Regions from separate parts of the Erythrobacter sp. LQ02-29 genome, predicted to be linked through region 3. Evidence: predicted binding sites of a transcription regulator. Region 3 holds the regulator's gene; each other region holds the start of a gene.
What was found. Region 3 encodes LexA, which represses DNA repair genes until DNA is damaged. Its sites were predicted from a motif close to GTTCCNCNCTTGTTCT; they were not measured.
Positions count from the first base shown of each region.

Region 1: a site for LexA is predicted at 5,472-5,487, ahead of MKP08_RS04740 (ribonucleoside-diphosphate reductase subunit alpha). Genes of this name have one in related genera too.
Region 2: a site for LexA is predicted at 6,354-6,369, ahead of MKP08_RS08405 (S24 family peptidase). Genes of this name have one in related genera too.

Region 1 covers NZ_JANCNT010000001.1:961,294-969,300, reverse strand. Annotated here, with positions in the region: gene MKP08_RS04750 (AMP-binding protein) at 1-2,064, shown strand, start outside; gene MKP08_RS04745 (acyltransferase) at 2,035-3,102, opposite strand; gene MKP08_RS04740 (ribonucleoside-diphosphate reductase subunit alpha) at 3,392-5,422, opposite strand; gene MKP08_RS04735 (alpha/beta fold hydrolase) at 5,856-6,743, opposite strand; gene nadB (L-aspartate oxidase) at 6,788-8,007, opposite strand, start outside.
Region 2 covers NZ_JANCNT010000001.1:1,696,791-1,704,797, reverse strand. Annotated here, with positions in the region: gene MKP08_RS08450 (PAS domain-containing protein) at 1-576, shown strand, start outside; gene MKP08_RS08445 (response regulator) at 573-923, shown strand; gene MKP08_RS08440 (MerR family transcriptional regulator) at 1,005-1,421, opposite strand; gene MKP08_RS08435 (integration host factor subunit alpha) at 1,426-1,725, opposite strand; gene MKP08_RS08430 (beta-ketoacyl-ACP synthase III) at 1,861-2,832, opposite strand; gene plsX (phosphate acyltransferase PlsX) at 2,829-3,884, opposite strand; gene rpmF (50S ribosomal protein L32) at 3,922-4,101, opposite strand; gene MKP08_RS08415 (MBL fold metallo-hydrolase) at 4,267-4,911, opposite strand; gene MKP08_RS08410 (cation diffusion facilitator family transporter) at 4,977-5,582, opposite strand; gene MKP08_RS08405 (S24 family peptidase) at 5,632-6,288, opposite strand; gene MKP08_RS14415 (DNA cytosine methyltransferase) at 6,809-7,711, opposite strand; gene MKP08_RS14410 (Com family DNA-binding transcriptional regulator) at 7,734-7,883, opposite strand.
Region 3 covers NZ_JANCNT010000001.1:2,257,034-2,265,040, reverse strand. Annotated here, with positions in the region: gene gltX (glutamate--tRNA ligase) at 1-531, opposite strand, end outside; gene MKP08_RS11185 (ComEC/Rec2 family competence protein) at 650-2,746, shown strand; gene lexA (transcriptional repressor LexA) at 2,790-3,476, opposite strand; gene MKP08_RS11175 (molybdopterin molybdotransferase MoeA) at 3,559-4,746, opposite strand; gene moaC (cyclic pyranopterin monophosphate synthase MoaC) at 4,743-5,216, opposite strand; gene MKP08_RS11165 (hypothetical protein) at 5,224-5,412, opposite strand; gene trpC (indole-3-glycerol phosphate synthase TrpC) at 5,584-6,369, opposite strand; gene trpD (anthranilate phosphoribosyltransferase) at 6,371-7,363, opposite strand; gene MKP08_RS11150 (aminodeoxychorismate/anthranilate synthase component II) at 7,360-7,971, opposite strand; gene pip (prolyl aminopeptidase) at 7,968-8,007, opposite strand, start outside.

The DNA.
Region 1 (8,007 bases), 1.3 Mb from region 3:
GTCATAACCTCGCACTTGGTGGCCGGTGGCTCGATCGTCCTGACCGACGCATCCGTGGCCGACGCCGCGTTTCGTTCTCTCTGCGAGCGCTACGAAGTGACCGGCGTCGCGGGTGTGCCCTACAGCTACGAGTTGATGGAGCAGAGCGGCTTCCTCGACCGGCTGCCGCCATCCATCGATACCCTGACCCAGGCCGGGGGACGTCTCGGGCCCGAGAAAGTCCAGAGCGTGGCGGCGCGCGCGCGTGACCAGGGGGCAAAGCTGTTCGTGATGTACGGGCAGACCGAAGCCACCGCGCGCATGGCCTATCTGCCGCCCGAGCTCGCTTTGCAAAATCCGGACGCCATCGGTCGCGCGATCCCCGGCGGGGAATTTCGCCTCGCCGACGGCAGTGGCGGAACGATCGAGCGGGCAGGCGAAGCCGGGGAACTGGTATATAGCGGCCCGAACGTCATGCTGGGATATGCGCAAGGCCCCCAGGATCTGGCGCGGGGTCGCGAGATCGAGGAACTGCATACCGGCGACATCGCCATGCGAGACGAGGCCGGGCTTTATCGCATCGTCGGGCGGATGAGCCGCTTCGTGAAGCTGTTCGGCCTGCGGATCGGGCTCGACGACGTGGAAGCACTCTACCGCGATCGCGGGATCGAAGCTGTCGCGGCGGGCGACGATCGCATGCTGGCGATGGTATTGCCCGCCGGCCACGACGCCGACGCAGAGCGGGCGTGGCTCGCCAGTCGGCTCAAGCTGCCGGAAACCGCGATCCACGTCGCAACCGGCGAGATACCGCGCCTGCCCACCGGGAAACCGAATTACGGAACCATCATCGCCGCGGCGAGCGAACGAGCGGATCAATCGGAGCCGCAAGACAACCGGACCGTTCGCGAGCTGTTCGCCGACATCTTCCCCGGCAGATCGCTGTCAGGCGATGACACCTTCGTCAGTTTGGGTGGCGATTCGCTGACTTACGTCCAGGCGTCGATCGGACTGGAGGAAATCCTCCGCCAGCTTCCGCTGGAGTGGCAGGACAAGACGATCGACGAGCTTTCGGCGCTCCCGCGGGCAGGGCAGGGCACCCGCTCTTGGTGGACGCCGCGAACCTTCGGATCGGATATCCTGGTGCGCGCCGCTGCGATCCTCGCGGTGGTAATCAACCACGCTTCCGATACCTGGCTGGTCGGCGGGGGTGCGAATGTCCTGCTCGTCCTGTTCGGGCTAAACTTCCTGCGGTATCAAGGTGCCCATCTGACCGGCCTCGATCGGCTGGTGCCGCTGCGCAACTACCTGTTGCGGATCATCCTGCCCTATTACGCTCTGCTGATCGCTTACAGTGTCGGCACCGGTCAGTACGACTGGCCCGCTTTTTTCCTCGTAAGCAATTTCACCGGCCGGTTCGGCAATCTGATGGAACCGTACTGGTTTCTGGAGCTGGTCGCACAATGTCTGCTGATCCTGACGGTGCTGTTTTGCCTTAGGCCGGTTCGCACCCTCGCCGCGCGATCGCCATGGACATTCGGGCTGGGCTTCTTCGTTGTGGCAAGCGCCGTCGGCCTCGTCTCGCAAATCGCCTTTCCGCGACCGGATCTCGCCTTCCGCCTGCCCGAATTCCTGTTCTGGTTCATCGCCTTCGGGTGGTGCGTGGGCCTGGCGAAAGATCGCACGCAAAAGACGATACTCAGCGTCCTCGCCATTGCGATGGCCATCGCGATCGCCACGATTTCCCAGGGGCAATCCGGTGCCTATCTCAAGATGCCACAACAGATCGTCTGGTTCGTCGGATCGGCCCTGATCCTGCTATGGCTGCCCCGCCTCGCGCTGCCGGGCATCGCACGCCGAGTCGTGACCGAAATCGCCGGAGCCGTCTTCCAGATTTACCTGGCGCACAACATCGTCGTGCACATGTTCCTGTTCGTCTGGCACTACGACAATCTGGCGGTGATCCTGCTCCTGTCGGTACTGGCGGGCGTCGCCTTGCGGTACGCGCAGGCGTTCACCGCGTCGCTCTATTCCCGCTACGTCCCGCTGGTGCTGCCGTCACGGAGCGCCGTCGCGATCGATACCTAGCGGGGGGCCGCGGACGGCGCGTGAAGCATGCTCCGGTTGCCATCCCACTTTCTCCAGCGCAGCGCCCAACAGGCGGGTCCGGAGGCTTTCGGCGGGCCTGTCCACCAGGACGTAGAAGGCGATCGCGACCATCAGGATCGCGCCCAGCACCACCACCTTTCCAGCCAGTCCATAGGCGGCGAGCGATGGCAGCAGCAAGGCGACAACCGGCCAATGGATGATGTAGAGCGGGTAGGAGAAGTTGCCGAGCGTCCGATCGATGGGCCCGCTCTGCTGTCGCACGTTCCAGGCGACGAAGGGCAACAGGAACACGACCCACAGCTGCCCGAAGATATCTTCGTCGATCGGGCCCGGATCACTCTTGATCAACAGGGCCGATAGCACGGGCGAAAGGAATACCAGCACACCCACCGCGCCAAAGGCCAGCAAGCCCGCGAGCACGAGGCCCCGCGAAGGTGCCCAGCGCGTGGCGTAGATCGCCATGCCGAGTACGAACGACGGGGCATAGGCGAGGGCCGTCCACAGGCCGGGCCCTTCGCGCAAAAACCAGCCGAAGGCGGTGACGGCGATCACGCCCGCGGCGATGACCGCCCGGCTGCGGATGCGCGCCCCGAGGAGCCACAGCAGAGGGAATAGGAGGTAGAACTGCATTTCTAGGTCGAGCGACCACGCGGTTCCCAATACGTCGAGCCGGTTGGACGCGATGCCGAACAGCGCCAGCCCCGCCAGGGTGATGGGCGGACGGGGCTCTCCGACCAGCGCGAATACGCCCAGCGCCAACACGAAAGCGGCGGCGAAACTCAGCCAGATGCGCAGGAAGCGCGAGAGGTAGAATATCCACAGCGTCGGATATTTGCTGTAGCGCCGGTCGTAGATGGCGCTGATCCAGTATCCGGACAGCGAGAAGAACACGAACACCGCCGGACGCCCGATCTCGAAGTTCGAAAGATGGCTCGCCACCACGAATGCGGCGAGGATCACCCGGAAGGTGCCGGGACCGATGGCGAGGCCGTGTGGGAGGGACAGCGGGCCTGTCACAACGTGACGCATCCCGTCGAACGGCAACCGACGTCGTTCATGCAAATCCCCAGACTGACTCGCGCCCTATGCTGGGGTCGCCCGCATCGACGCTCTTCCTGTCCTGTCGAGGGCGAGCATGCAACGAAAGATCAGACGGCCGCACGAATTCGAGACAGGTTGGCGCGGTGGTCGTGTCCGGTATCCGCGCCGGCTCCGACTGAAAGTCGTGCACCCAAACGCCCCCCCCCGCATCCTGTCCGGAGTGGGGGGGTCTTTAATTCGAACCCGCTTGGGGACTACCGAAATCTCACTGGCAGCTGAGGCATTCCTCGTAATCGGTTTCCGCGCCGTCGCCCGCGGCGAGTTCGTATTTCGCCGCGTCGGGGGTGTTGTCGGTTTCCACCCCGCCAGCGAAGCCGGCGCGCTGCACGCTCTTCGAGCGCAGGTAGTAAAGCGACTTGATGCCCTTCTCCCACGCGCGGAAGTGCAGCATCATCAGGTCCCATTTATCGACATCGGCGGGGATGAACAGGTTCAACGACTGCGCTTGGTCGATATAGGGCGACCGGTCGGCCGCGAATTCCAGCAGATAGCGCTGATCGATCTCGAAGCTGGTCTTGTAGACCGCCTTTTCCTCGGCCGTGAGGAAATCGAGATGCTGCACCGATCCGCCCCGCTCGAGGATCGAGTTCCACACCGCGGTCGAATCCTTGCTCTTCTTGCGCAGCAGTTTTTCGAGATACGGGTTCTTCACGATGAAGCTGCCCGACAGCGTCTTGTGGGTGTAGATATTCGCCGGGATCGGTTCGATGCAGGCGCTGGTGCCGCCGCAGATGATGCTGATCGACGCGGTTGGCGCGATCGCCATCTTGCAGCTGAAGCGCTCCATCGCGCCCATTTCCTCGGCGTCAGGGCACGGTCCGCGCTCCTTCGCCAGCACCATCGATGCCTCGTCCGCCTTGGCGCTGATGTGCTGGAACATCTTCAGGTTCCAAGCCTTCGCCATCGGCCCTTCGAGCGGCAGCCCTTTCATCTGGAGGAAGGAGTGAAAGCCCATCACGCCCATGCCGACGCTGCGTTCGCGCGCGGCGGAGTATTTCGCCCGCGCCATCTCGTCCGGCGCGCGGTCGATATAGTCCTGCAGCACGTTGTCGAGGAAGCGCATGACGTCTTCCACGAACCGCTTGTCCCCGTTCCACTCGTCCCACTTTTCGAGGTTGAGCGAAGAGAGGCAGCACACCGCGGTGCGATCGTTGCCGAGATGGTCGCGGCCCGTCGGCAGAGTGATTTCGCTGCACAGGTTCGAGGTCGATACCTTCAGACCCAGCTCCCGGTGATGCTTGGGCATCATGCGGTTTACCGTGTCGTTGAACACGATGTAGGGCTCACCCGTCGCCAGCCGCGTTTCGACCAGCTTCTGGAACAGGCTGCGCGCGTCGACGGTCTTGCGGACCGATCCGTCGCGCGGGGAAACGAGGTCGAATTCCGCGCCATCGCGGACCGCTTCCATGAAGGCGTCGGACAGCAGCACGCCGTGGTGCAGGTTCAATGCCTTGCGATTGAAGTCGCCGCTGGGTTTGCGGATCTCGAGGAATTCCTCGATCTCGGGGTGACTGACATCGATATAGCACGCCGCCGAGCCGCGCCGCAGCGAGCCCTGGCTGATCGCCAGCGTCAGCGAATCCATCACCCGCACGAAGGGGATGATGCCGCTGGTCTTGCCGTTGAGGCCGACCGGCTCGCCGATGCCGCGTACCTGGCCCCAATAGGTGCCGATGCCGCCGCCGCGGCTGGCCAGCCAGACATTCTCGTTCCAGGTGCCGACGATGCCTTCCAGGCTGTCCTCGACGCTGTTGAGATAGCACGAGATCGGCAGGCCCCGGCCCGTGCCGCCGTTCGACAGCACCGGCGTCGCGGGCATGAACCACAGGTTCGAGATGTAGTCGTAGAGCCGCTGCGCGTGATCCTGATCGTCGGCATAGGCATCGGCGACGCGGGCGAACAGGTCCTGGAAAGTCTCGTCGGGCAGCAGGTAACGGTCGATCAACGTCTCCTTGCCGAATTCGGTCAGGTTCGCGTCGCGCGCGGGGTCGGTCGCGATATCGAAGCGGCGCGCATTGACCCGCTTGCTGTCGTTTTGCGGAGAGGTCGCGGTCTTCATCGCTTCGGCCATGGCGGATGCCGCAGCGTCGACCAGCGTACCTGAGCCCGCGTCCCCCTTGTCCATGCGCACCGCCTTGTCGCTCTTCGCGACCTGCGACGAGGTATCCGTGTCGATCGTGTCGACGGCCGCATCCGCGCTATCCATCGTCATCCCGGTATCCTTGCTGAAATCCATCTCGTCGCCCCAATCGCTGGCTTCCCGACGATTCGTGATATCGCCGAATGTTCCACATATGTTCGTGCAAGTCGAGCGCCGTGCGTCCGTCTTGCATATAGGTAGGGTTCGCAGGATTTCCCGTCCCCCGTCAGTCCCCAGGCCGTCCACAGTCTGCCCACCGGTTTGTCCCGGCACCGCTAGGTCTTGGGGCTCGTCTGCGAAGCGAACCACTAGATACTGAATCAGAGCGGCGGAATGCGCAATAGGGCGAAAGGGCGATTTGCCGTGAGCACCCGTCCCGATCACAGGTGTTTCATGATGACAATACACCGCGACGCGTGGACCAAGCTGGCCTCTCGCCAAGGCAAGCCGGAAAACGAATCCGTGAAAAAATTTATCGCCGGAAAAGCGGTCGAGCGGGGCTTTAAATCAATCGAATCGGAGGGCGCAATTATGCTGCGCCGCGCGCGTGCTCCGCGATCAGCGCAGCGAAGCGATCGACCAGCGGCAATGGCAGGTCGTGACCCATCCCGGGGAAGGTCTCGATCCGCGCGCCGGCGATGCTCGCGGCGGTATCGCGCCCGCCCGCGCTCGGGACCAGCGGATCGTCCTCGCCATGGATCACCAGCGTCGGGGCCTCGACCCCGGCGAGGCGCGCGCGGCGGTCCCCATCGTGCAGGATCGCGGCGAGCTGGCGCTGCATCCCGGCGGGATAGACGCTGCGGCGGACGGTCTTCGTCACCCGGTCACGCAAAGCCTCCTCGTCCACCGGATAGCCCGGGCTGCCGATAACACGCGCGATCTTCATTCCGTGTGCCACCAGCACAGCCTCGTCCGCCGAATCGGGCCGCTTGGTCAGCACGTCCATCGCCTCCTTCTTCGCAGCGGGCAGCTTCGGATTGCCGGTGGTCGACATGATGGAGGTGAGGGTGATGGTCTTACCAGAATGGTTCGCGGCGACGAGTTGCGCGATCATGCCACCCATACTCGCGCCCACGATATGCGCCCGGTCGATCGCCAACGCGTCGAGCAAGGCGGCGGCATCGTCCGCCATGTCAGCCAGGGTGTAGGGAACCGCGGGCTTCAGCCCGATCTTGCCCAGCAGGATCTGTTTCGCCGGGCCAGGGAACTTCGCCCCTTCCATCTTCTGCGACAGGCCGATGTCGCGATTGTCGTAGCGGATCACACGGAAACCCTCGGCCACTAACGCATCGACCAGCTCGTCGGGCCACAGCGTCATCTGCGCGCCCAGCCCCATGATCAGCAGGATCACCGGCGCATCGCGGGTCCCGCGATCTTCATATTCGAGCGTGACCCCGTTTGCGTTGATCTGGGGCATTCGTGCGTCCCTCCCGCTTCTGTTTCGCCTTGTCCGACGTATCCCTACGGCACCAGCACCGTATCCTTGGCCACCGGATCGGTCTCCGGCCAGTCGAGCGTGAAATGCAGACCACGGCTCTCGTGCCGCTTCAGCGCGCTCTTCACGATCAGGTCGGCGGCCTGATGGAGGTTGCGCAGTTCGATGAGGTCGGTGGTGACGCGGAAAGCGCCGTAATAATCCTCGATTTCGCGCCCCAGCGTGGCGATGCGGTGCGCCGCGCGCTCCAGCCGCTTGGTCGTGCGCACGATGCCGACATAGTTCCACATGAACCGGCGAATTTCGGTCCAGTTCTGCTTGATCACGACCTCTTCGTCCGAATCAGTGACGCGGCTGGCATCCCACGGCTTGATCGCCGGCGGCCCTTCCAGATCGTCCCACCGGTCTAGGATATCGCGCGCCGCCGCCTCCCCGAACACGAAGCATTCGAGGAGGCTGTTGGAAGCAAGCCGGTTCGCGCCGTGCAGCCCGCTTTCGGTGCATTCGCCCGCCGCCCACAGGCCGGGCAGATCGGTCCGCGCGTCGAGGTCGACCAGCACGCCGCCGCAGGTATAATGCTGGGCCGGTACGACGGGGATCGGCTCCTTCGTCATGTCGATGCCGAGGCCCATCAGCTTCTCGTAGATCGTCGGGAAGTGTCCCTTCACGAAATCGGCGGGCTGATGGCTGATGTCGAGATGGACATAGTCGAGGCCGTAGCGTTTGATCTGGTCGTCATTGGCGCGGGCGACGATGTCGCGCGGGGCGAGTTCCATGCGTTCGGCATCGTATTTCGCCATATAGCGCTCGCCGGTCTGCGGGTTGATCAGCCGTCCGCCCTCGCCGCGCACCGCCTCGGTAATGAGGAAGTTCTTGACCTCTAGATTGTAGAGGCAGGTCGGGTGGAACTGCATCATCTCCATGTTGGAGACGCGCGCGCCTGCGCGCCACGCCATGGCGATGCCGTCACCAGTCGCGCCGCGCGGCGCGGTGGAGAACAGATAGACGCGGCCCGCACCGCCCGCTGCCAGCACCGTAGCGCGTGCGACGTGGCACTCGACCTCGCCCGTCGCCTCGTCCAGCGCATAGGCACCCCACACCCGGCCCGAACCCGAAAACCGTTCCGCATGGTGGCCGGTGATCAGGTCGATACAGCTGCGCCCCGGCAACAGGGTGATGTTGGGATTGGCCTGGGCAGCTTTCAGCAGCGCCTCCTGCACCGCCCAGCCTGTCGCGTCGGCGACAT
Region 2 (8,007 bases), 560 kb from region 3:
CTGGTCAACGAGCTTAATCACCGGGTCAAGAACACGCTGGCGATCGTGCAGGGGCTCGCCATGCAATCGTTCCGCACCGCCGAAACGGAGCGTGGGCGCGTGGTATTCGAGGCGCGGTTGCGGACGTTGGCGACGGCTCACAATCTCTTGACCGAGGGGTTCTGGGGTGCGGCCGAGGTTGCAGATGTCGTGCGGCAGTCCGCCCAGGCCACGGCGAGAGATGCACTGGCACGGATCGATTTCTCGGGCGATCTGGTGCGATTGCCCCCGCAAACGGCCGTTTCCCTTGCGATGATCATCCACGAATTGTGCACTAACGCCATGAAATACGGTGCTCTATCCAATGAAAGCGGCTCCATCGCGATACGGTGGCACGTCGTCGAGAACGGAGCGAAGGCCTTGGTGTTCGAATGGAAGGAACAGGGCGGGCCCGCTGTAACGCCCCCCGAAAGGCCGGGTTTCGGCACGCGGCTTATCTCACGCGGGGTTTCCGATCGTTCCACCGGTTCGGCCGAGGTCGCTTACGAGCCGGATGGGTTGCGCTTCTCGATGCGGGCGGAGCTGGAAGCGGCATGAATCTGGCAGGGAAGCGCGTGCTATTGGTGGAAGACGAGGTCATCATCGGGTTCGCGCTCGACGACATGATTTCGGATGAAGGCGCGCAAACCACGCTTGTCGCATCACGCGCCGATGCGGAGCGGGCGCTCGCCGAAACGGATTACGACCTCGCAATCATCGACGTGAACCTGAACGGCGACCTCAGTTATCCGCTGGCCGATGTCCTGACGCAAAAGGGCTGCCCGTTCATTTTCGCCACTGGTTATGGGAATGTCACGCACCCCGACCGGTTCGCGCAGGTTCCCACGGTCGGGAAGCCCTACAATCTGACGACGATCATGCAGGCCACGACGGAGGTCTTGTAGCTTCCGACGCGATAGCACCGGCATCGAGAAGGTGGCAAAGCCCGGCCAGCTTCCGCATCCGCAAAAACCGGGAAGGCCGTTCTATGCGTTCAGCGCTTTCGCTAGACTGTCGCGGATATCCGTCAGTTCCGACAGCAAGTCGCTAGCGATGGTGGCGTTTTTCGCGTCGCGCCCTTGCTCCGGCGCAACCTCTGCCGTGTCCGTTTGCGGCGCGCTTTCGGTCCCACCCGCGACATCGGAGCGGCCATCCTCAATGGCCTGGCGCGCACCCTTGATGGTGTAGCCCTCGACATTGACCAGCCGGTCGATCGCTTCGACCAGGGCAACGTCGGCGGTTCGATAATACCGCCGGTTGCCGCTGCGCTTGAGCGGCTGGAGCATGGGAAACTGTTCTTCCCAATATCGCAGGACATGCGGACGGATGTTCAGCGCGGCACTGACTTCGCCGATGGTGCGCAGCGCCCCTTCGTCCTTCCCGTCCTCGAACCGCGCCGCCACCGGCTTAGAGCCCCGAAATGCGATCCCGCAGGATCTGGCTGGCGCGGAACGTCATCACCCGGCGCGGGGTGATCGGCACTTCCTTGCCCGTCTTGGGATTGCGACCGATGCGTTCGCGCTTGTCGCGCAGCACGAAGGTGCCGAAGCCGGAGATTTTCACATTCTCGCCGCTTTTCATGGCTTCGCACATGTGGGCGAGGATCGATTCGACCAGGTTCAGCGACTCCGCGCGGCTGAAGCCCATCTTGCGGTTGATGGTCTCGGCCAGATCGGCGCGGGTCAACGTGCCTTGGGAACGGGACATATTCGGTCAAATCTCCTGCTCGTTCGGTGCGGACCCGCGGTAAAATCCAACATAGATTAAACAATTAGACCCTAGACCGCAAACCGTACCTCGGGGCAATCCCCTAATGACACAGCTTCGCCAACCCCTGCCGGATCAGTACCGCGCGAGGCTGGCACCCCAGGTGAAGCCGCCGCCCATCGCCTCGAACATCACGAGATCGCCGCGGGCGATCTTGCCCGAACGCACGCCGTGGTCGAACGCCAGCGGCACCGACGCGGCCGAGGTGTTGGCGTGCTGGTCCACGGTGACGATCACCTTCTCCGGCGGCAGGCCCAGCTTGCGCGCCGTGGCGTCCAGGATGCGGGCATTCGCCTGATGCGGCACGACCCAGTCGATTTCCTCCGCCGTCAGGCCTGCGCCGTCCAGCACTTCCCTCAGCACCTGGGCGAGATTGACGACAGCGTGGCGGAACACCTCGCGCCCCTTCATCCGCAGATGGCCGACGGTCTGCGTCGTCGAGGGACCGCCATCGACATAGAGGAGATCGTGCTGCGCCCCGTCGGCATGGAGCGCCGAGGCGATGATGCCCGGTGCGCCCGCCTCGTCCCGGAACTCCTCGGCTTCCAGCACCAGCGCACCCGCGCCGTCGCCGAACAGCACGCAGGTGGTGCGGTCTTCCCAGTCGAGGATGCGGCTGAAGGTTTCCGCGCCGATAACCAGCGCCCGCTTCGCCATCCCTGTGCGCAGCATCGCATCGGCGGTGGTGAGCGCATAGAGAAAGCCCGAACATACCGCCTGCACGTCGAAGGCGATGCCGCCGGGCGTTCCCAGCGCGGCCTGCACCTTCGTCGCCGAAGCGGGAAAGGTATTGTCGGGCGTGGAAGTCGCCAGGATGATCAGCCCGATGGAATCCGCGTCGAAGCCCGCATCGTCCAGCGCGGCACGAGCCGCGTCGGTCGCGAGGCTGGCGGTGGTCTCCCCCTCGCCCGCGAGATAGCGCTGGCGGATGCCGGTGCGCTCCACGATCCATTCGTCGGTGGTATCGACACGCTCGGCCAGCTCGGCATTGCTGACGCAGCGCGCCGGCAGGGCGGAGCCGGAGCCCCGGATGACGGAACGGATCATTTCGCCTCCGCTTCGCCGCCATGCGCCCAGCCGCTCCGGTTGAGCTGGGCGAGATCGTCGGCCACGCGTTTGGTCAGGTCTTCCTCCAGCAGCCGGGCGGCGACGGCGACAGCATGCGCCACGCCCTTCGCGCTGGCGCTGCCATGGCTTTTCACGACGACGCCGTTGAGGCCCAGGAAGACCGCGCCATTGTGGTTGTTCGGGTCGAGGTGGTGGCGCAGCAGCTCGGTCGCCGGGCGCGAGACGAGGAAGCCGATCTTGGAACGCAGCGAGCTGGTGAAGGCGTTGCGCAGCAGGTCGGTCACGAAGCGCGCCGCACCTTCGATCGCCTTGAGCGCGATATTGCCCGAAAACCCGTCCGACACCACGACATCCACTTCGCCGCGATTGATCTTGTCGCTTTCGATGAAGCCGTCGAAGGTCAGCGGCAGGTTCTTTGCAGCCTGCAGGGTCGCCGCCGCATCGCGCAGTTCCGGCGTGCCCTTCTGCTCCTCGGTCCCGATGTTCAGCAGGCGCACGCGAGGCGCGGTGAAGCCGTTGACGATGCGCGAATAGGCCGCGCCCATGATCGCGAACTGGACGAGGTTGCGCGCATCGGCTTCCGTATTGGCGCCCAAATCCAGCATCACCGCATCGTGTTCGGCCAGGGTCGGCAGCAGCGCGGCGAGCGCCGGGCGGTCGATCCCCGGCATCGTGCGCAGCGCCAGCTTGCTCATCGCCATCAGCGCGCCGGTATTGCCGGCGCTGACCGCGGCCCCCGCCTTGCCTTCCTTCACCGCGTTGACGGCCAGACCCATGCTGGTGGATTTGGCCCGGCGCAGTGCGCGGGACGGCTTCTCGTCGCCGCCGACGACATCCTCGCAATGCAGGATTTCGGACGCCGCGCGCAGATTGGGGTGATGTTCCAGCGCCGCTTCGATGCGCGCGCGGTCGCCGACCAGCAGGAACTGGAAGCGGTCGTGATCCCGGCGGGCGAGAGCCGCGCCGTCGATCATCACGCGCACGCCTTCGTCACCGCCCATCGCGTCGACAGCGATACGCGGCAAAGTCATGGCGCTCTCCTGATTATGGGGCCGGGGCCCCGGATCGTCAGAGGCTCGGCGCGAGAACTTCGCGACCGTTGTAGAAGCCGCAATGCGGGCACAGATTGTGCGGGCGCTTGAGCTCGCCGCAATTACTGCATTCGTGGAAGGCCTCGACCTTCAGCGAATCGTGGGAGCGGCGATTGCCGCGACGATGCGGCGATACTTTTCTTTTTGGGACAGCCATGGCGGCACCTGTTCCTGCGAAATACGTCTAAATCTATGTCTTGGACCGCTTAGGCGAAGGCCGGAGCGCGCACAACCCATGGGGTCGGACGCCCTTGAAAGCCCAGCCGAGCGGGGAAGCAGCGCCCTATAGCGTGATTCCGGCGCAATGCAACCGGTTCGCGCCCTAACCTGCCAGCGCAGCGTCGCCCACGAAGGGATTGCTCTGCCGTTCGCGGCCGAAGGTGCTGGTCGGGCCATGGCCGGGAATGAAGGTGATATCGTCGCCCAGCGGCCACAGCTTGCCCGTGATGGCGTCGATCAGATCCTGGTGATTGCTCATCGGAAAATCGGTGCGCCCGATGCTGCCCTGGAACAGCACGTCGCCCACGATCGCGAAGCTGCTGGGCCGATGGACGAAGACGACATGGCCCGGCGTGTGACCGGGGCAATGGAACACGTCGAGCGTCAGTTCGCCCACGGTCACCTGGTCGCCGTTTTCGAGCCAGCGGTCGGGTTCGAAGGGCTCGCCCGGCGTGCCGAAGCGGGCCGCATCGTCGGCCAGGCGCGCGATCCAGAACCGGTCCGCTTCCTGCGGCCCCTCGATCGGCAGGCCCAGCTCCTTCGCCAGCACACCTGCCTGCCCACAATGGTCGAGATGGCCGTGGGTGATGAGGATCTTCTCGAGCGTCACTCCGGCGCGCTCCACGCCCGCCTTCAACCGGTCCAGATCGCCGCCGGGATCGACCACCGCACCGCGCATGGTCTTCGTACACCAGATCAGCGAGCAGTTCTGCTGCAGCGGCGTGACGGGAATGATCGCGGCCTTCATCGGCGGCTGGGTCTGGCTATCGGGCATGGGCAACGATGTGGCCGCAGGTCCGCCGCGATGCAAGCTCAGACGGTCCGTCGAGCTTGGCGGGCCTCCGACACAATCTCGACCGCTTCGCGCAGGACATAGAGGCCGATCGCGGCGCCGACGATCAGGTCGAAATAGCCGATTCCGGTCGCGAGCACGGCCAGGCCGCTGGCGATGACCGCGGCATTCGCCACCACGTCCGCCCGGGTGAATATCCACGCGGCGCGCAAATGCACCTCTCCCCGGCGATGCGTTGCCAGCAGACGCAGCACGATTACGTTCACCACCAGCGCAATCGAGGCGACCGCGATCATCCAGGGCCCCTCTGGCGCGGTCCCGGCAAAGAAGCGCCGCGCCACCTCCGCCAGCAGCCCCAAGCCAAGTGCGAACAGCGCGATGCCGCTGCCCAGTGCCGCATTGGCCTTGAAGCGGGACGATGCGCCGATCGCCACCAGCGCGATCGCGTAGACGGCAGCGTCCGAAAGCATGTCGAGCCCATCGGCGATCAGGCCGGTCGACCCGGCGCGCAGGCCGCTCGCCAGTTCGACGACGAACATTACCGCGTTCAGCGCCAGCGCGATACGCAGCGCATGCTTCTGCGCAGCCGTTTCCAGCGCCGGGGGCTCGCATCCGCAATCGCTCATGCGTAAGGACCTTGCATTGCTGGCGGCGCGCCGAGGAAGTGAGCGCGGATCATAGCCGCCCGCCTTTCCAGACCACACGCCCGACCACCTCTATCTCGGCCAGGTCTACCTCGAGCGCGGGATAGGCCGGGTTCTCGCTCAACAGGGCGACCCGGCCATGCCCGGCGAGTGCCACCCGCTTGACCAGCGGGGTATCGTCCATCCGCACGATATGGATCGCGTCGCGCAAGGGGCGCGGCGTGCGATCGACCAGAATTTCGTCGCCCTTGCGCAGCAGCGGCTCCATCGAATCGCCTTCCACCGTCAGCACCGACAGCATCCTGGGGTCGAAGCCATTGTCGCGCAGCCAGCGGGCGGAGAAGCCGAAATGGTCGAACGGTTTCTCGCCCTGCGCGAATTGCCCCGGTCCTGCCGACGCGGCGATCCCCAAACGCGGGATGGCGACGAAGGATTTATCCGCCTTTCCGCCGCCCGCATAGGAATTTTCCTCCCGACCGCCGAGCTCGCTTTCCGCCACGCCAAAGAATTCGGCTAGCCGCCGCCGGTCGCCTTCCTCCAGCTTGCGAGGACTGCCCTTGCGCACGAACTGCTGCAAATAGCTGGGATTGCGCCCGATCATCTCCGACAGCGCGGCAAGGCTGGCGCGCTTTTCCTGCGCCAAGGCGAGCAGGCGCTCGCGCGGTTCGGATGATGGATCGGACGTCATGATCGTCCACGCTCCCTACCAGTAGGAAAACTCCTAGACAAGTAGGATTTCGAGTGGAACGAATCAGAACAGAACAGGAACACAGATTCGCAGCCTTCGGAGATCCTTCCATGCTGATACGCCGTATCGAGCGATTCCTCAGGGAATTCGACATTGTGATGCGCCATTTATTCACTCTCGGTGATAAGGCGGGATTTGGCGTGATCTGCTGGGATGAAATGGGACTGTAACCAGCGGAAAACGGCGCATTCGTGAGGCGTAGGCGTCCTCCGGAAACCGACTAAATTTCTGGCACATCTTTAGGTGTCGTCGCGCGATCTTGAGGCTGAAAACCGCGGAAACCCGTTTCGATGTCCCAGTTACAGACCAACGGTGTCCCACTTAGTGCGAAGGCGCGCAAATCCGCGGATAAGCTAACGCCCAACTGTCGAAACTGGGACAGTTCAGCGTTGAGAAACCGGGACACGCTTTATGCGCGTCCCGGTCCATAGTGCTGGCGCGACGTGGGATCGCTTATTCATCACATGAAGGCAGCGCGGAGAGTGCGCCACGCATACGCTGCCGCCAAACTTGAAACCCCGTTACCGACTCCTCGGGTGCGGTCCAATCGATCGGCCATCCGAACATGAGCTCGTAGAAGCGCGGGTTGGAGATCAGGCCGCTTACGAAGGAGGTCTTCCCATGCTTCAAGCTCACCCGGACCGGGAGCGAAGAGGGGCAACGGTCGCTCAGCTTTACCCCCAGAGCCGCTAGTAGGAGCCAAAGCCAAGTCCAGATCCGCGCTGCGTTCTCCAGCGAGTACTGGCCCGAGCTCGACGGAACGATGTCCAACGGGCTCTTCGGTGATACCCTTCCCGAATCGATCAGCAGTTCGGGGTAATACCCGGCATCGGTGGCGGTCGGCGTCGGCCATGATGAAGAGGCGTCGCCGGCGGTGGCGAGCACCGACTTCTCGCGCCGTGAACAGGCCCGCTTTTGTGTCAAAGCCCAAGTCCTGAAGGCAGGTCGCGACCTCGGCAAATCCCAGATCGATGTGGCCTTCGACGTTTTCCGCGAAGACAATTGATGGTCGGACTTCGTCGATGATGCGTGCAACTTCGGGCCAGAGGTGTCGGGGGTCATCTTCAGCTCTTCGTTTCCCGGAGACGCTGAATGGCTGGCAGGGATATCCGGCAGAGAGGATATGAACGCGGTCACGCCACGCTCGGCCATCGAAGGATTTGAGATCGTCCCATATAGGCGCCTGATCCAACGCCTCGTCTTCCATCCGCGCCACGAGAGTGGCCGCTGCATGGGCTTCCCGCTCGACGTAACACACAGTTCGATATTGGGGTTCGGCGATGCTGATGCCGAGGTCCAGTCCGGCATATCCGGCACAAAGCGAGATCCCGAGAAGTTTGGTAGGTTCGGTATGTGAAGCCACAAGGACTTTCTCCACAGGCTGCTCAATTGGCGCTCTGGGGAGGGCTCGAAGGCCTCAGAATGTTGAAATGGCGGCAACGGCGACACTTTACCTCGACGCGGCCCACCAATGCGTTCCGTTCTGCTTTGAAAAGTAGCGCACCGCAAGATGCGCATCGAATCGACTCCTTCATTTAGAATACCTAGTAGGACCCCCGCCGTGACGGCCGGGGGAGCTAAGGGTCGAGCATGCCGACCCAAGGTGCGAGTGACAGCTCGCGGTTCAGGCTGTTTGCGCAGCCTGACCGCCCCCGTTAG
Region 3 (8,007 bases):
GATCTCGCTGTTGGCGACGCGCACCGTGCCCTGCACTGCGTCCTCGATCACGGTCTCTCCGTCGACCGGCGTCTTGATGCGGATGGTGTAGGGCATGCCGTCTTGCTCGGGGCCCGGCTCACGGTCCCGCCAGCGCCCGTCATAGCGCAAGGGCTGCTTGTTGGCGCGCTGCTCGGCGCGCATCGCCTCCAGTTCCTCGGGCGTCGCGAAGCATTTATAGGCGTGCCCTGCAGCGAGAAGCTGGTTCGCCACCTGCGCATGACGCTCGGCGCGCTCCGACTGAAACACCGGCGCTTCGTCGTAATCGAGCCCGAGCCACTCCAGCCCGTCGAGGATCTTCTCGATCGCGTCCGGGGTGGATCGGGCGCGGTCGGTATCCTCGATCCGCAACAACGCCTTGCCGCCATGATGGCGGGCGAACAGCCAGTTGAACAGCGCGGTACGGGCACCGCCCAGATGCAGATAGCCGGTCGGTGAGGGGGCGAACCGCGTCACCACCGGGCTCGCTGAGGCGCTGCTGTCGCTTGCCATGGGGCGAGCCTTCCTTTCAAATCACGTAATGGCCAGCAGCAACGTACCGAATGTGCCGATGGGGGCGGGCCCCGGCCCGGGGGATGCTGCAGCGCAGCACGTGCCTTGGCATTCGCGCGTGCACTTGTCCAGCATCGCCACGAGACTCGATTCGGCCCTGGCCAATGCTGGTTTCGATCGTGCACCGTGGCTGGCCGTCGTTCTGGCCGGTGGGATTGCGAGCTGGTTTGCGCTTCACAGCCGATGGGAATGGGGCGCGGCCATCGCAGCGGCTCTTCTGATGGCGCTGTGGGGGTGGGCGATTTCGCGTAACGAAACGCGCGAGTATCTCGGACGGGCGGTAATGATCGCTACGCTGGTCTTCGCATTGGGTATCGGCCTGGTCTGGGCGCGTTCCGCAACGGTAGGCGCCGAGCCTCTCGCCTACCCGCGGGTGGTGACCTTACAGGGCCGGGTGCTGGAACGTGAAGACCAGCCCGCCCGCGATCGAAGCCGTCTTACCCTGGCATATCGCGACGCGCAGGACGGTCACGCTCGCAAGGTCCGGGTGAACGTGCCGCTGCTCGCCGACAATGCGCCGCCGGACGAGGGAGATATCGTTCGCCTTCGCTCGCGCCTCATGCCGCCTGCCCCACCGCTCGTGCCCGGAGCCTACGATTTCGCGCGAACGGCCTGGTTCGAAGGGCTTGCCGCGACGGGCTCGGTGATAGGGGAGATCGAGATCTTGTCGGTGGGCCAAAGCGAGGCCGGTCCGTTCAGCCGCGCGCAGCGGCATCTTTCGCAGCATGTGAGGGGGCAGTTGAGCGGATCGGAAGGAGCGATCGCAGCGGCCTTCGCGAGCGGTGATCGCGGTGCGATCGCCGAGCGGGACGAGAGCGCGATGCGCGATGCCGGGTTGACGCACCTGCTCTCGATCAGCGGTCTGCATGTGAGCGCGGTGATCGCTGCCGCCTATTTCCTCGCATTGCGCATCTTGGCCTTGTGGCCGTGGCTCGTCTTGCGCGTGCGTCTCCCTGTGATGGCTGCCGCCGTGGGGGCCTCGGCCGGGATCGGTTACACCCTGCTGACCGGGGCCGAGGTGCCCACGGTGCGCAGCTGCGTCGGAGCAGTGCTGGTGCTGCTGGCGCTGGCGCTGGGGCGCGAACCGCTGAGCCTGCGCATGGTCGCGGTCGCCGCGAGTGTGGTCATGTTGGCATGGCCGGAGGCGCTGGTCGGGCCGAGCTTCCAGATGAGCTTCTGCGCGGTGATTGCCCTCGTCGCGCTTCACAATACGGGACCGGTCCGGCGCTTCCTCGCACCGCGCGACGAGGGCATGGCGAGGCGGTTCCTGCGGCACCTTGCCATGCTGCTGCTGACGGGCTTCGTCATCGAGATTGCGCTGATGCCGATCGTGCTGTTCCATTTCCATCGGGCCGGTCTGTACGGGGCGTTCGCCAATGTTCTCGCCATACCGCTGACCACTTTCGTCAGCATGCCGCTGATCGCGCTCGCGCTCGTGCTTGACTTGGTGGGGCTGGGCGGACCGGTGTGGTGGCTGGCGGGCTGGTCGCTCGACCTGCTGCTGGCGATTGCTAACTTTGCCGCTTCGCAGCCGGGGGCGGTCAAGCTTGCCCCGCAAATGAGCGGTCTCACGATCGCGCTGTTCGTGCTGGGCGGCTTGTGGCTCGCCTTGTGGAGCGGTCGCGGCAGATTGCTTGGCCTCCTGCCCGTGACCCTGGCGCTCGGTCTTCTTGTGATGACGCCTGCGCCCGATATCCTGATCGGGCGGGATGGCCGCAATGTGGGCATCGCGGACGAGGAGGGCAGGCTCGTCATGCTGCGCGAGGGGCGCTCCGGGTATGCGCGGGACACGCTGGTGGAACTCGGCGGCAGGGGAGCGGAGACGGTCGGCATCGACCATTCGGCCCTGGCGCGATGCAGCCGCGATTTCTGCACCGTCGAGCTCGACCGAGGGGACCGGCACTGGAGCATCCTCATGGCGCGCAGTCGCGATCTGGTGTCCGAAAGAGCGCTGGCCGCCGCATGCGAGAGAGCCGATATCGTCGTGGCCGACCGCTACCTGCCCTATACCTGCCGCCCCCGCTGGTTGCTGGCCGATCGGCGCTTTCTCAGCCGTAGCGGGGGTCTGGCGCTCTATCTCGACGACCGCCGCGTGGCCACGGTGGCCGACGGGCAGGGCGAACATGGCTGGTGGCGCGCGCCGCGAGACAACTGATCCCGAGCGCGTACCGCGTAGACGCACGCTCGGCCGGAAACCCTCAGTGATAGCGCCGCAGGAGCCCCGCGAGCCGACCCTGCACCTGGACCTGGGCCGAATCGTAAACCTGCGATTGATAGGCGGAGTTTGCCGGATCCAGCCGAATGCGGCCGCTGTCCTTGTGGAGATACTTCAGCGTCGCTTCCTCGTTGTCGACCAGTGCAACCACGATCTCTCCATCGCGGGCCGTGTCGGTCCGCCGGATCAACGCGTAATCCCCGTCGAAGATGCCCGCCTCGATCATCGAATCGCCCGATACCTCAAGCGCGTAGTGATCGCCGGGGCCGAGCAGCGCCGCCGGGACCGGCAGGCTCTGGTAATCTTCCAGTGCCTCGATCGGCGCACCTGCCGCGATGCGCCCGTGCAGCGGAATCTCGATGACGTCGTTAGCAGGTTCGGGTGCCTTGGCGGACGCGGCCTTCGCCGAAGTGACCACATCGTTCGCCGCCTGCGGGGTACCACCGCCAACCGCATCCTCGGGCTGCTTGAGAATTTCCAGCGCCCGCGCGCGATTGGGCAGGCGGCGGATGAAGCCGCGTTCCTCCAAGGCGGAGATCAGGCGATGCACGCCCGACTTGCTCTTGAGGTCGAGGGCTTCCTTCATCTCCTCGAACGACGGGGAAATCCCGGTCTTCTCCAGCCGCTGCTGGATGAAGCGGATCAGCTCGTGCTGCTTGGCGGTGAGCATGGACAGGCTCCTGCATCGTTGTTCCAATCATCCGCCTATCGGCGAACGAATGTGGAACAATTAGGAAACAGATAGAGCGCCGTCAAGCAAAAGCGCCATTTCCGATCCAATAGGCGGGCACCAGCGATCCGGCGCGCAGACGTTCGCCGTCGATCGGGCGGTCGATCAGTGCGTCGGCGCCGGCCAGTGCCTCCAGCGCGCTGCTATCCTGTTGACCGAGCGGATGAAGCGCCTCGCCATCCCATCGTGCCCGGAGGAACTCGCGCCGCGGGCCGCCACCGGCGAGTTCTTCCGCGAGGGGCAGCAATAGCGGCTTGGCAACCGGATGCGCCGCACCGGCCAGCTTGCGCACAGCAGGCAGCATGAAGTGGAGGCCGGTGACGAAGCTGGAGACGGGGTTGCCTGGCAGGCCGAGCACCAGCTGACGATCGCGCTGCGCCACCATCAGGGGCTTTCCCGGCTTCATGGCGACGCGCCAGAAGGCGATCTGCGCCCCGGCTCGCTCCAGCGCGGGGCGCACCAGGTCGTGGTCGCCCACCGAGGCACCGCCCGAAACCACCAGCAGGTCGGCATCGGAATGGCGTTCGAAAGCTTCGACCAGAGCATCGATGCGGTCGGGGATCGGATCCTCGACCGCGACCGAGCAGGGAACGTGCGATGCCATGGCGCGCAGCATGGCGGCATTGCTGGCAGGTATCTGGTGCTCTGTGCATTGCGAGGGATCGCTCGCAAGCTCGTCGCCGCCTTCGAGCAGCGCGAGCCTCGGCATGGTTCCGACTTCGAGGGTCGCGTGACCGCCGGAGCGCGCGAGGGCGATCGCGGCGGCACCGATGCGCGACCCGGCGTGCAGCAGCGTGTCGCCTTCCGCGAAGTCGAACCCGCGCCGGCGGATATGGCGCGCATGGGGTCGGTCGTTGGCCGACAGGGTATCGCCCTCGCGGGCCGCATCCTCCTGCAACAGGACGGCATCGGCGCCGCGCGGCATGATCGCACCGGTCGATATCCGCGCGGCCTGATCGCTGGTCAGCGAGCCGTCGAACGGCGCGCCGCACCGGCTTTCACCGACGATCCGCCATGGACCGTTTCCGGCGACGGCGTAGCCATCCATGGCGGAGAGGTCGGCGGAAGGTTGAGTCCGGCGCGCGGCCAGCGGTTTCGCCAGATAGCGCCCCAGCGCGTCATCGACGCCGAGCGTTTCCGTCCCGAGCGGCTTCACCAGCTCGAGCAGGAGGGACTGCGCTTCTTCCAATGGGATCGGCGGAGTCTTCATTCCGGCGCGCGCCACTCGCCCGACTTTCCCCCGCGCTTCGAGAGCAGGCGTACGCCCTCTATCACCATCGCCTTGTCGATCGCCTTGGCCATGTCGTAAATCGTCAGCAGCGCGACGGAGACGGCGGTCATCGCCTCCATCTCCACGCCGGTCTTGCCCGTCAGCGAAGCGGTCGCGTCCACCCGGATCGCATCGTCGTCGAACGCGAACGCCACGCCCACCGCGTCGAGCGCGAGCGGATGGCATAGCGGGATCAGCTCACCGGTCCGCTTCGCCGCCATGATCCCGGCAATCCGGGCCGCGGCGAGAACGTCGCCCTTGGGCGCGTCGGCGTTGCGAACGGCCGCCAGCGCTTCGGGGGACATGCGGATGCGACCGGTGGCGACCGCGACCCGCGCGGTGGCGGACTTGCCACCAACATCGACCATGCGCGCGTGGCCATGCTCATCGAGATGGGTGAGTTCGGCCATCGGCCTCCTAACGCCTCCGCCTGTTCGACCAGATGGCGATTGCGAGACCGGCCAGCAGCAGGACCGCGCCCCACATTGTCCACTGGCGATCGTAGGCCATGAAGCTGCCAAGAAAGGCGATGCCCTGACCCTGAAGGATCCACACCGTCCCCATGGCCATCATCAGCAGGCCGACGAGCGTACCGAGTAACTTCATAGTGTCTCTCCGGATCCGGCAAGTCCTACAGGATGGAACACTTGGAACACAGTCCTGGGCTCGGAAAATCTACCGCTGGTTGCGCAATTCGGACGCGGTGCGGACAGGATCGAACGGGCGATCATGGCGGCGATATTGCTCCATGACGCCACAGTAGGACAGCTTGCGCGCTCAGCCATGCAGCAATGTGCGCGTGGCCGCCTCTACATCGTCCTGCCGCATCAGGCTTTCCCCGACCAGGAAGCATCGCACCCCGGCATCGCCAAGGCGTTGGCAATCGGCGTGGGTAGCGATCCCGCTCTCCCCGACGATCACGGCACCTTCGGGTGCCTGGGCGGCGAGGCGTTCGGTAACCGCAAGATCGGTCTCGAAGGTGCGCAGGTCCCGGTTGTTGATCCCGATCAGGCGACTTTTCAGCAGCTGCGCGCGCTTTAATTCATCCTCGTCGTGAACCTCGACCAGCACGTCCATTCCCAGTTCGGTGGCCGCATTCTCGATTTCGGTCATCTGCCCATCGGACAGGGCCGCGACGATGATCAGGATCGCGTCGGCCCCCATAGCGCGCGCCTCCACGCATTGCCACGGATCGACCATGAAATCCTTGCGCAACACGGGCAGATCGCAAGCCGCGCGAGCCTCGAGGAGGTAGTCCGCGTGCCCCTGAAAATAGGGTTCGTCGGTGAGGACGGAAAGGCACCCCGCGCCTGCGGCGGCGTAGGCGCGGGCATGATCAGCCGGGCGAAAATCGGGGCGGATCAACCCCTTGGACGGCGAAGCTTTCTTGATTTCCGCGATGAGGCCGAAGCCGGTTGTGGACTTTTCCCGCAGCGCCAGTTCGAACCCGCGCGGTGCTGATTGCATGGCGATCTTTTCGCGCAGTTGGTCGGGCGAAGTTTCACCCTTGCGCCGTGCGACTTCGTCACGCTTGGCGTCGCATATCTCGATCAGCTTGTTCATCTCAGGCCGCCATCGCGATCCAGCGGTCGAGCAGCGCCTCGGCGTCGCCGCTGTCGAGCGCCTCGGCAGCGCGGGTCGCGCCTTCGCGCCAGTCCGATGTCGCTCCGGCGACGAGCAGCGCACCGGCGGCGTTCAGGCACACCGCGTCGCGATAGGGGCCTGGCGCGCCTGCCAGCAGCGACTTCAACGCCTTCGCGTTGTGGATTGCATCGCCGCCGCGGATCGCCTCGATCGGGGCATGGGGCAGATCGGCATGCGCGGCATCGACGCGGCTCATCTCGTAATCGTGGCCACGCACGATCGCGACCTCGTTGCCGCCCGCCAGGCTCAGTTCGTCGAGCCCCTCGTCGCCGCTGACGATCATGGTCCAGTCGCTGCCGAGCCGTGCCTTGGCCCCGGCATAGATCGGAACATAGGCGGGCCGGGCGATGCCGATCAGCTGGCGCGTGACGCGCGCGGGGTTCGACAGCGGCCCCATCAGGTTGAAGATCGTGCGCCGGCCGAGCCGCTGGCGGATGGGTTGAATGCGCGCCATCGCCGGGTGGTGGTTCTTCGCGAAGAGGAAGCAGATGCCGATTTCGGTCAGCGTCTTTTCCGCGGTGCGTCCGGCCGCCTCCATGTCGAGCCCGAGCGCCTCCAGCGTATCCGCCGCACCCGACTTGCTGCTCGCCGCGCGATTGCCGTGCTTGGCCACCGGCACGCCGCAGGCCGCGACGACCAGGCTGACTGCGGTGGAAACGTTGAGGGTGTGGTGTCCGTCGCCGCCGGTCCCGCACACGTCGATCGCCCCTTCCGGAGCCTCGATCGGGATAAGGCGCGCCCGTAGCGCGAGCGCCGCGCCCGCGATTTCGTCCGCGGTTTCGCCGCGATTGGAGAGGTCGGTGAGGAAGCGGGCGATCTCTTCCTCCGACGGTTCGCCGTCGAGGATCGCGCCGAAGACCTGCTCCGCCTCCGCTTCGGTCAGGTGGGGCTCTGCGCCGGGGAGGGCAATCATGCCGCCTTGCCCGTCGGGGTCGCGGTCTCTATCCCGCAAATGTGGAGAAAATTGGCGAGAAGGGCGTGGCCGTGTTCGGTCGCGATGCTTTCGGGATGGAATTGGACGCCGTGGATCGGCAACTCGGCGTGGCAAAAACCCATGACACTGGTGCCGTCGAGCCCCAGCGTCTCGCTTGTCGCGTTGACGCGCAGCACCGCGGGAATGTCCTCCACCACCAGCGAATGATAGCGCGTCGCGGTGAAGGGAGAGGGGAGATCGGCGAACACGCCCGTACCGTCATGATCGACCGGGCTGGTCTTGCCATGCATCAACCCGCCGCGCACCACGCGCCCGCCGAAATGCTGCCCGATCGCCTGATGGCCGAGACATACGCCGAGCAGAGGCATCGCCGCATCCGCGCAGGCCGAGACCAGCTCGAGGCTGACCCCCGCCTCGTTCGGCGTGCAGGGGCCGGGCGAGATCAGCACGCCCTTCGCCCCTGTCGCGAGCGCCTCGCGCGCGGACAGCGCGTCGTTGCGCTCCACGCGCACCTCGGCCCCCAGTTCCATGAGGTAATGGACCAGGTTGAAGGTGAAGCTGTCGTAATTGTCGATGACGAGGATCACGGCGTCTTGCCCGCCAGCTCGTCCGTCGCTCGTACC